Linked DNA regions of Bosea sp. 685. The protein of the gene in region 1 interacts with the protein of each later gene in a pairwise test. Links are inferred from orthologs where the notes say so. Each region holds a gene or a part of one and is shown in the gene's direction. Other genes may lie near its edges.

Region 1 (3,809 bases):
CCAAAGTTTCGCAAGATTTGCGCCAATCGGCGGCAAGCCGTGGGTTTGCCTCGCTTTGCCGGCTTTCTCTCGCAATTTTCTGCGGACGCAGGGCGGGCCTGCGGCGATGGCGGGTGACGCAAGGCGGCAGATCGGCGAGTGTCGCGGCCCTTCCAGTCCAAACCGGGCCTTCATGCTTTCGCGTTTCGCCGCTTCAATCGCCGCCGCTTTGGCCTGGCTCGGCCGTCATGGCACGCAAGGTTTCGCGCTCTCGATCTTCCTCGGACTGGCCTTGCCGCAGTTCTCGGCTGCGGCGCGTCCGGTGCTGCCGATCACGATTTTCTGCTTCACCACGATCGTGTTCATGCGGGCCGATCTCGGCATCATCGCCGGGCTTGTGCGGCGGCCGGGCAAGCTCATCCTCTCCTGTCTCTGGCTGGTCGCGGCGCCGGTCCTGATGATCGGCGGGGCCTTCCTCCTGCTTGGTCGGGAGGCGCTCGATCCGGGGCTGCTGCTGGGGCTCGCCATCATGGGCGCCGCGCCGCCGATCATGTCGTCGCCGGCGGTTGCGATCCTCTATAGCTTCGAGCCGTCGCTGATCATCGCCTGCGTTATCCTGACCACGATCATCAGCCCGATTGTCGCGCCCTTCCTGGTCGAATTGCTGGCGGGCGCCGCTGTGCCGCTCGACAGCTGGGTCTTGGCGTTCAGGCTTTTGCTCTTCGTCGGCGGTGGCATGGCGGTCGCGGCGGCGTTACGGGTCTGGCTCGGCGTCGCGCGGATCAAGGGGATGAAGGCCAATCTCGATGGTTTTGGCGTGCTGATGTATTTCATCTTCGCCATCGCCGCGATGGACGGCGTCACGCAGGCGGCGATCGACGATCCCAAGCGCGTCCTGCTCTTCCTGGCCTGCGTCTTCGCGGTCTCGGGCTTCGGGCTGCTCACGGCCTATTTCGTCTTGCGCCGCCTGCCGGCCTCGGAGCGCTTCATGATCGGCTACGGCTCGGGCCAGCGGAACATGGGCATGATCGTTGCGGCGCTGGGAGCCGGCGTGCCGCCCTCGACCTTCCTGTTCTTTGCCCTGGCGCAGTTCCCGATCTATCTGCAGCCTTGGCTGCTGCGCGGCCTCGCGGCGCGTATTCGCCGCAGGGAGGCCTGAAGTCTTGGACCTGAAGCCTGAGGTTTGAAGTCTCCTGCCGTGAGCTGACGGCTCGCTTTGCGAAGGTCGCCCCAACGAAACCGGGGGCCTCGCCGTCATGATCACGCTCTATTCCGGGCCGCTCAGCCTGTTCTCCCGCAAGGTCGAGATCGCGCTGCGGGAGAAGGCGCTGCCTTTTGAGCGCATCATGGTGCCCTTCAGCCAGACCGCGGGCTATGAGCCCAGGCATCCTGAAGTGCTGGCGCTGAACCCGAAAAGGCAGGTGCCGATCCTGAATGACGAAGGGTTTGTCGTCTACGATTCCACGATCATCCTCGAATATCTCGATGAGGCCTATCCGCAGCCGTCGCTCTATCCCAAGACCCCGGCGGAGCGCGCCCGCTGCCGGCTGGACGAGCTGTTCGCGGACGAAATCCTGTTCATGGCCGTGCGCCCGCTGATGCATCGCAGCGAGCCGCCGACGGCGGACCGCAACAAGCGGGTGGCGCAGGAGACCGATGCGCTGATCGCCGAGGCCGAGCTCGCGCGGCATTATTGCGGGCTTAATGAGCGATTGGCCGGCCGCGACTTCTTCGGCGAGGCGTTGTCCGTGGCCGATATCGGGCTGTTCATGACCCTGTTTTGGGGCTTGCGTCTCGGCGGCCCGTCGCTAGCCGACTATAGCGAGCTTGCCGGCTGGTTTGGCCGTTTGAGCAGCCGGTCGGCCTTCGCTGTGGCCGTTGAGGAAGTGACCGAGGCCGACCGGCGGCTGTCATACCCGGTGAAGCGGCGTTGAAAAGCCTCTGGATTTGATTGCGGCGCCGGCCTGCGGGCGTTAAACGCTTGGCGCATGAGCGCTCCCATCCGTATCGCCCCCTCGATCCTCTCGGCCGATTTCTCGAAGCTGGGCGAGGAAGTGCGTGCGATCGACGAGGCGGGGGCCGACTGGATCCATTGCGATGTGATGGATGGGCATTTCGTGCCCAACATCACCTTCGGGCCGGATGTGCTGAAGGCGATCCGCCCCTGCACCAAGAAGCCCTTCGACGTGCATCTGATGATCGCGCCGGTCGATCCTTATGTCGAAGCCTTCGCCAAGGCGGGCGCCGATCTCATTTCGTTCCATGTCGAGGCCGGGCCGCATGCCCACCGGACGCTGCAGACGATCCGGGGCCACGGCAAGCAGGCCGGCATCGTGCTCAATCCCGGCACGCATGAAAGCGCCATCGAGCCGCTGCTCGACGATCTCGACCTGATCCTGCTGATGACTGTCAATCCCGGCTTCGGCGGGCAGAGCTTCATCCGCTCCGTGCTCGAGAAGATCGCCCGGGTGCGTGCTATGATGGGCGAGCGGCCGATCGCACTCGAAATCGATGGCGGGGCTAGCCCTGAGACCGCGCCGCTCGCGGCAAAGGCCGGAGCGAATGTTCTCGTCGCCGGCTCTGCCGTGTTCAAGGGCGGACCTGCCGCCTATGCCGCCAATATCTCCGCGATCCGCAAGGCGGCCGAAGCCGCGCGTGGGCAGTGGGTTTAAGGTTTTAGTACAGCCCTCATCCTGAGGAGCCGCGAAGCGGCGTCTCGAAGGATGATCCAGCGAGCGCCTTCTGGAGCATCCTTCGAGACGCGCTCCTGCGGAGCGCTCCTCAGGATGAGGGCTCGTTTGTCATAAGGACGAGACGATGATCCCGCGCTATTCCCGCCCCGAGATGGTTGCGATCTGGGAGCCGCAGACCCGCTTCCGGATCTGGTTCGAGATCGAGGCGCATGCCACCGACAAGCTCGCCGAGCTCGGCGTGGTGCCAAAGGAGGCTGCGGCCACGATCTGGGCCAAGGCCAAGGACGCGACCTTCGATGTCGCGCGCATCGACGAGATCGAGCGCGTCACCAAGCATGACGTCATCGCGTTTCTCACGCATCTGGCCGAGATCGTCGGGCCGGAAGCCCGCTTCGTCCATCAGGGCATGACCTCCTCGGATATTCTCGACACAACGCTCTCGGTGCAGCTCGCGCGCGCCACCGACCTCTTGATCGCGGATGTCGATGCACTGCTTGCGGCGATCAAGCGCCGGGCTTTCGAACACAAGCTGACGCCGACAATCGGCCGTTCGCATGGCATCCACGCCGAGCCGGTGACCTTCGGGCTGAAGCTGGCGCAAGCCTATGCCGAGTTCGACCGCTGCAAGGCCCGATTGGTCGCAGCTCGGGCCGAGATCGCGACCTGCGCGATCTCGGGCGCGGTCGGCACCTTCGCCAATATCGATCCGAGTGTGGAGGCCTATGTCGCTGAGAAGATGGGGCTGAGTGTCGAGCCGGTCTCGACCCAGGTCATCCCGCGCGACCGGCATGCGATGTATTTCGCCACGCTTGGCGTCGTGGCCTCCTCGGTCGAGCGACTCGCGACCGAGATCCGGCATCTGCAGCGCACCGAGGTCTATGAGGCGGAGGAGTTCTTCTCGCCCGGCCAGAAGGGCTCCTCGGCGATGCCGCACAAGCGCAACCCGGTGCTGACCGAGAACCTGACCGGGCTTGCCCGCCTCGTGCGCGGCATGGTCGTGCCGGCGCTGGAGAATGTCGCGCTCTGGCATGAGCGCGACATCTCGCATTCCTCGGTCGAGCGGATGATCGGCCCCGACGCCACGGTGACGCTCGATTTCGCGCTCGCTCGGCTGACTGGCGTCGTCGACAAGCTGCT
Region 2 (3,871 bases), 630 kb from region 1 along the record:
GCCTTGCGGGCGCGATCGCGAACTACAAGACGGTGTTCTCAAACCCCAAGACGAAGCTGCTCTACGGCCTCGTCATCACCGAAGGCATCCTGCTCTTCGGCATCCCGTCCTATGTCGCGGCCATCCTGGCCGAGCGCTCGGGCGTCGGCCCGGCACAAGCCGGCCTCGCCATCGCTGGCATGGGCTTCGGCTGCCTGGTTTATGGGCTTCTGACCCGGATCCTGGTCGAGCGCCTCGGCCCCTCGCTGATGACGCGCGTCGGCGGGGCGATCTGCGCCTGCGCGCTCGCGCTGTTTGCCTTCGACTGGCCCTGGTGGAGCGCCGTCATCCTTTTCAGCTTCCAGGGTTTTGGCTTCTTCCTGCTGCACGGCACCTTCCAGGCGCAGGCGACTGAACTGGCGCCGAGCGTGCGCGGGTCGGCGGTCGCCCTGTTCGCCTGCTGCTTCTTTCTTGGTCAGGCGATGGGGCCGGTGGTGATGGGCGTGCTGATGCACCTCATCGGCACGGGCGCCGCGATCGTGATCTTCGCCATCGCGATCGCCACGCTCGGGCAGCTCACGCCGCGCATCCTGCCGCTGGCCGGCAGCCGAACCTGATCAGCGACCGCGATAGGGCGCGACGCCCTGGTCGGGCAACCAGAGGCCCTTGGGCGGCTCGTCCGTCTGCCAGAACACGTCGATCGGGATGCCGCCGCGCGGATACCAGTAGCCGCCGATGCGGAACCAGACCGGCTGCAGCAGCTCGACCAGCGTCTTGCCGATATTGACGGTGCAGTCCTCGTGGAAGGCGCCATGGTTACGGAAGGCGCCGAGATAGAGCTTCAGCGACTTGGATTCGACCAGCCAGTCGCCCGGCAGATAGTCGATCACCAGGATGCCGAAATCGGGCTGCCCAGTAACCGGGCAGATCGAGGTGAACTCCGGGCAGGTGAAGCGGGCGAGATAGTTCGTGCCGGCATGCGGATTGGGCACGCGGTCGAGGCGCGCCTCCTCCGGCGAGGCGGGCAAGGCGCTGTGCTGGCCGAGCTGCAGGGTCGAGGCGTCGAGGGTCATCGCGAATGCTCCTTGAAGGCGGCCTTTTATGACCTCGGAGCCGCAAACGCCACCCGCCCCTTTCCGTTCGGCGCTGCGTTGGCTAGAAGCGCGCCATCAATCCTGTCCTGCCGTTCTCCGGAGCCTCCCATGACCGCGATCATCGACATCATCGGCCGTCAGATTCTCGACAGCCGCGGCAACCCGACCGTCGAGGTCGATGTCGTGCTCGAAGACGGCTCGATGGGCCGCGCCGCCGTTCCCTCCGGCGCCTCGACCGGCGCGCATGAGGCGGTCGAGCTGCGCGATGGCGACAAGAGCCGCTATCTCGGCAAGGGCGTGCTCAAGGCGGTTGAGGCCGTCAATGTCGCGATCGCCGAACAGCTCGTCGCCATGGACGCCGAGGATCAGGTCGCCATCGACGCGGCAATGATCGAGCTCGACGGCACCCCCAACAAGAGCAAGCTCGGCGCCAACGCCATCCTCGGCGTCTCGCTCGCCGTTGCCAAGGCCGCTGCCGAAGCCTCGGGCCTGGCACTCTACCGCTATGTCGGCGGCACGCAGGCGCGCGTCCTGCCGGTGCCGATGATGAACATCGTCAATGGCGGCGCCCATGCCGATAATCCGATCGACTTCCAGGAGTTCATGGTCATGCCGATCGGCGCGCCCTCCTTCGCGGAGGCGCTGCGCATGGGCTCGGAGATCTTCCACACGCTGAAGAAGGCGCTGCACGACGCCGGCCACAACACCAATGTCGGCGATGAGGGCGGCTTTGCGCCGAACCTGAAATCGGCCGAAGCCGCGCTCGATTTCGTCATGCAGGCGGTCGAGAAGGCGGGCTACAAGCCCGGCGAGGACATCGCGCTGGCGCTCGACTGCGCCGCAACCGAGTTCTTCAAGGATGGCTCCTATGTCTATGAAGGTGAAGGTAAAACCCGCGATCCCAAGGCGCAGGCCAAATACCTTGCCAAGCTTGTCGGCAATTATCCGATCGTCTCAATCGAGGACGGCATGGCCGAGGACGACTGGGAGGGCTGGAAGGCGCTGACCGACGCGATCGGCTCGAAGTGCCAGCTCGTCGGCGACGACCTCTTCGTCACGAACGTGACGCGCCTGTCGCGCGGCATCAAGGCGAAGACGGCCAACTCGATCCTGGTCAAGGTCAACCAGATCGGCACGCTGACCGAGACGCTGGCTGCCGTCGAAATGGCGCAGCGCGCCGGCTATACCGCCGTGATGTCGCATCGCTCGGGCGAGACCGAGGATTCGACCATCGCCGATCTCTCGGTCGCGACCAATTGCGGGCAGATCAAGACAGGCTCGCTCGCCCGCTCCGACCGGACGGCGAAGTACAATCAGCTCCTGCGCATCGAGGAAGAGCTGGGCGCACAGGCGATCTATGCCGGGCGCGACGCCCTAAAGGCCCTCGCCTGAGGGGCTAAAGCACTGAAGAAAATGCGTTAAAACAAAGGCCTAGAGCAATTTCCGATCCAATCGGACCGGAAATTGCTCTAGCCAAGCCGGCTAAAGGCGTGGCAACAGGCTGGACGCCCGCGACAGCGTCCAGAAGCCCGCCGCGCCGACAGTCCCAACGGCGCTCGACATGACGTCGCCGACACGCGCGACCGGCTCGGGCACGGCCCGGCCGAGGATCGTCGGCGCCGGCCGCGCCACAGCCACGGGTTCGAACCCGTCCGACACTGAAGCGGCTTCGACCACCTGAACGGCCGGCAAGATCAATTGCGGCGCCGCTTCCGCGACCTGGCGCGAGCGCTCACCCGCCGGCGCGGTCTTCTCACCCGCCGGCGCGGCTTTGCGGACAGGGGGCAGCACCTGCACCGTCCGCGCATGAACCTCGGCGGTCACGACCGAGCTGGGCTGAGGCGCCGGCGGCAATCCGGTCTCGGGCTGCGCCCAGGCCACCGCCATCGGCATCGCCGAAGCAGCCGGCACGATCAGGCCGCGCCCGCTCAGCGATTGTGTCAGCGCCTCGCCGCCTCCCGCATCGTGATGGCGCTCCCTGATCTTGCCGTCAGGCGCGACGGGAGAGACCCAGCCCTGAGATTCGGCCTTCGCCGCGATCAGGCCAGGCGCGGTCGTAACCGCCTCGGGCAGAGCGAGAAACGCCGCCGCGACCGCAGACGCCACGATCGAGACCGCAGCCTGGTTACCGACATGGCCGAGAAAGCGCTTCGAACCGGCGAAGACGGAGGAAAGGGTCATATTCGGTTCTCCATGAACCTGCCCAGAGAACCGCCTGCAGCCGGCGCGAGAAAGGCCGAAGCAAGGTGCAATTAAGATCGATTATCTCAGTTTGTTTCTGCTGCGCCGCAAAGTCTCTGCTGCGCTGCGAAAAATCGCACAGCTCCCATGCATCGTAACCTCTAACGGGAGAGACGACGGAAGCGATAACAAGGGGGCATGCACAAGGTCGCACCGCTTTCGGAGTCCATGCTGGCGCGAGACCGCCTGCGCTGGCGGCTCGCCTTTGGCGGCATGGTCGTGGCCATGGCGATCTTCGGCGCGAACTTCGTCGTCAGCCGGCATGCCATCCTCAACGGGCTCAGCCCGCATGACCTGCTGGCGCTGCGCTTCGGCACGGCGGGGCTCATCCTGCTGCCGACCTTCCTTTCAGGCGGCCTCTCCACTTGCGGCGGCATCGGCTGGGGCCGGGGCGCCACGCTCGCGATCATGAGCGGGCTGCCGATGAGCTATCTGCTGCTGACCGGACTGACCTATGCGCCGGCTGCTCATGGCGCGACGATCGGCCCGGGATTGGTGACCGTGATCGGCATCGTCGGCGGCGTCATCCTGTTCGCCACGGCGTTGACGCGGCAGCT

The links. The genes of interacting proteins can lie anywhere in the genome.
Region 2: the proteins of rpe (region 1) and eno interact in binary tests that used the Escherichia coli proteins (3 or more experiments, as listed by UniProt). The link is inferred for Bosea sp. 685 from one-to-one orthologs.

Annotation. Positions count from the first base shown.
Region 1 is NZ_CP134779.1:1,841,649-1,845,457, forward strand. What follows is about bases 953-3,809. They hold rpe (ribulose-phosphate 3-epimerase), read left to right. Parts: upstream 953-1,967; coding sequence 1,968-2,651; downstream 2,652-3,809. Other genes in these bases: RMR04_RS09995 (hypothetical protein), read left to right, coding at 953-1,138; RMR04_RS10000 (glutathione S-transferase family protein), read left to right, coding at 1,236-1,913; purB (adenylosuccinate lyase), read left to right, coding at 2,797-3,809. Outside these bases: more of RMR04_RS09995, read left to right, coding at 173-952. UniProt on the Escherichia coli protein: Catalyzes the reversible epimerization of D-ribulose 5-phosphate to D-xylulose 5-phosphate.
Region 2 is NZ_CP134779.1:2,474,766-2,478,636, reverse strand. Bases 405-3,323 are described here. They hold eno (phosphopyruvate hydratase), read left to right. Parts: upstream 405-1,181; coding sequence 1,182-2,465; downstream 2,466-3,323. Other genes in these bases: RMR04_RS13125 (hypothetical protein), read right to left, coding at 2,556-3,254; queF (preQ(1) synthase), read right to left, coding at 597-1,052; RMR04_RS13140 (MFS transporter), read left to right, coding at 405-596. Outside these bases: more of RMR04_RS13140, read left to right, coding at 1-404; RMR04_RS13120 (DMT family transporter), read left to right, coding at 3,483-3,871. UniProt on the Escherichia coli protein: Catalyzes the reversible conversion of 2-phosphoglycerate (2-PG) into phosphoenolpyruvate (PEP). It is essential for the degradation of carbohydrates via glycolysis.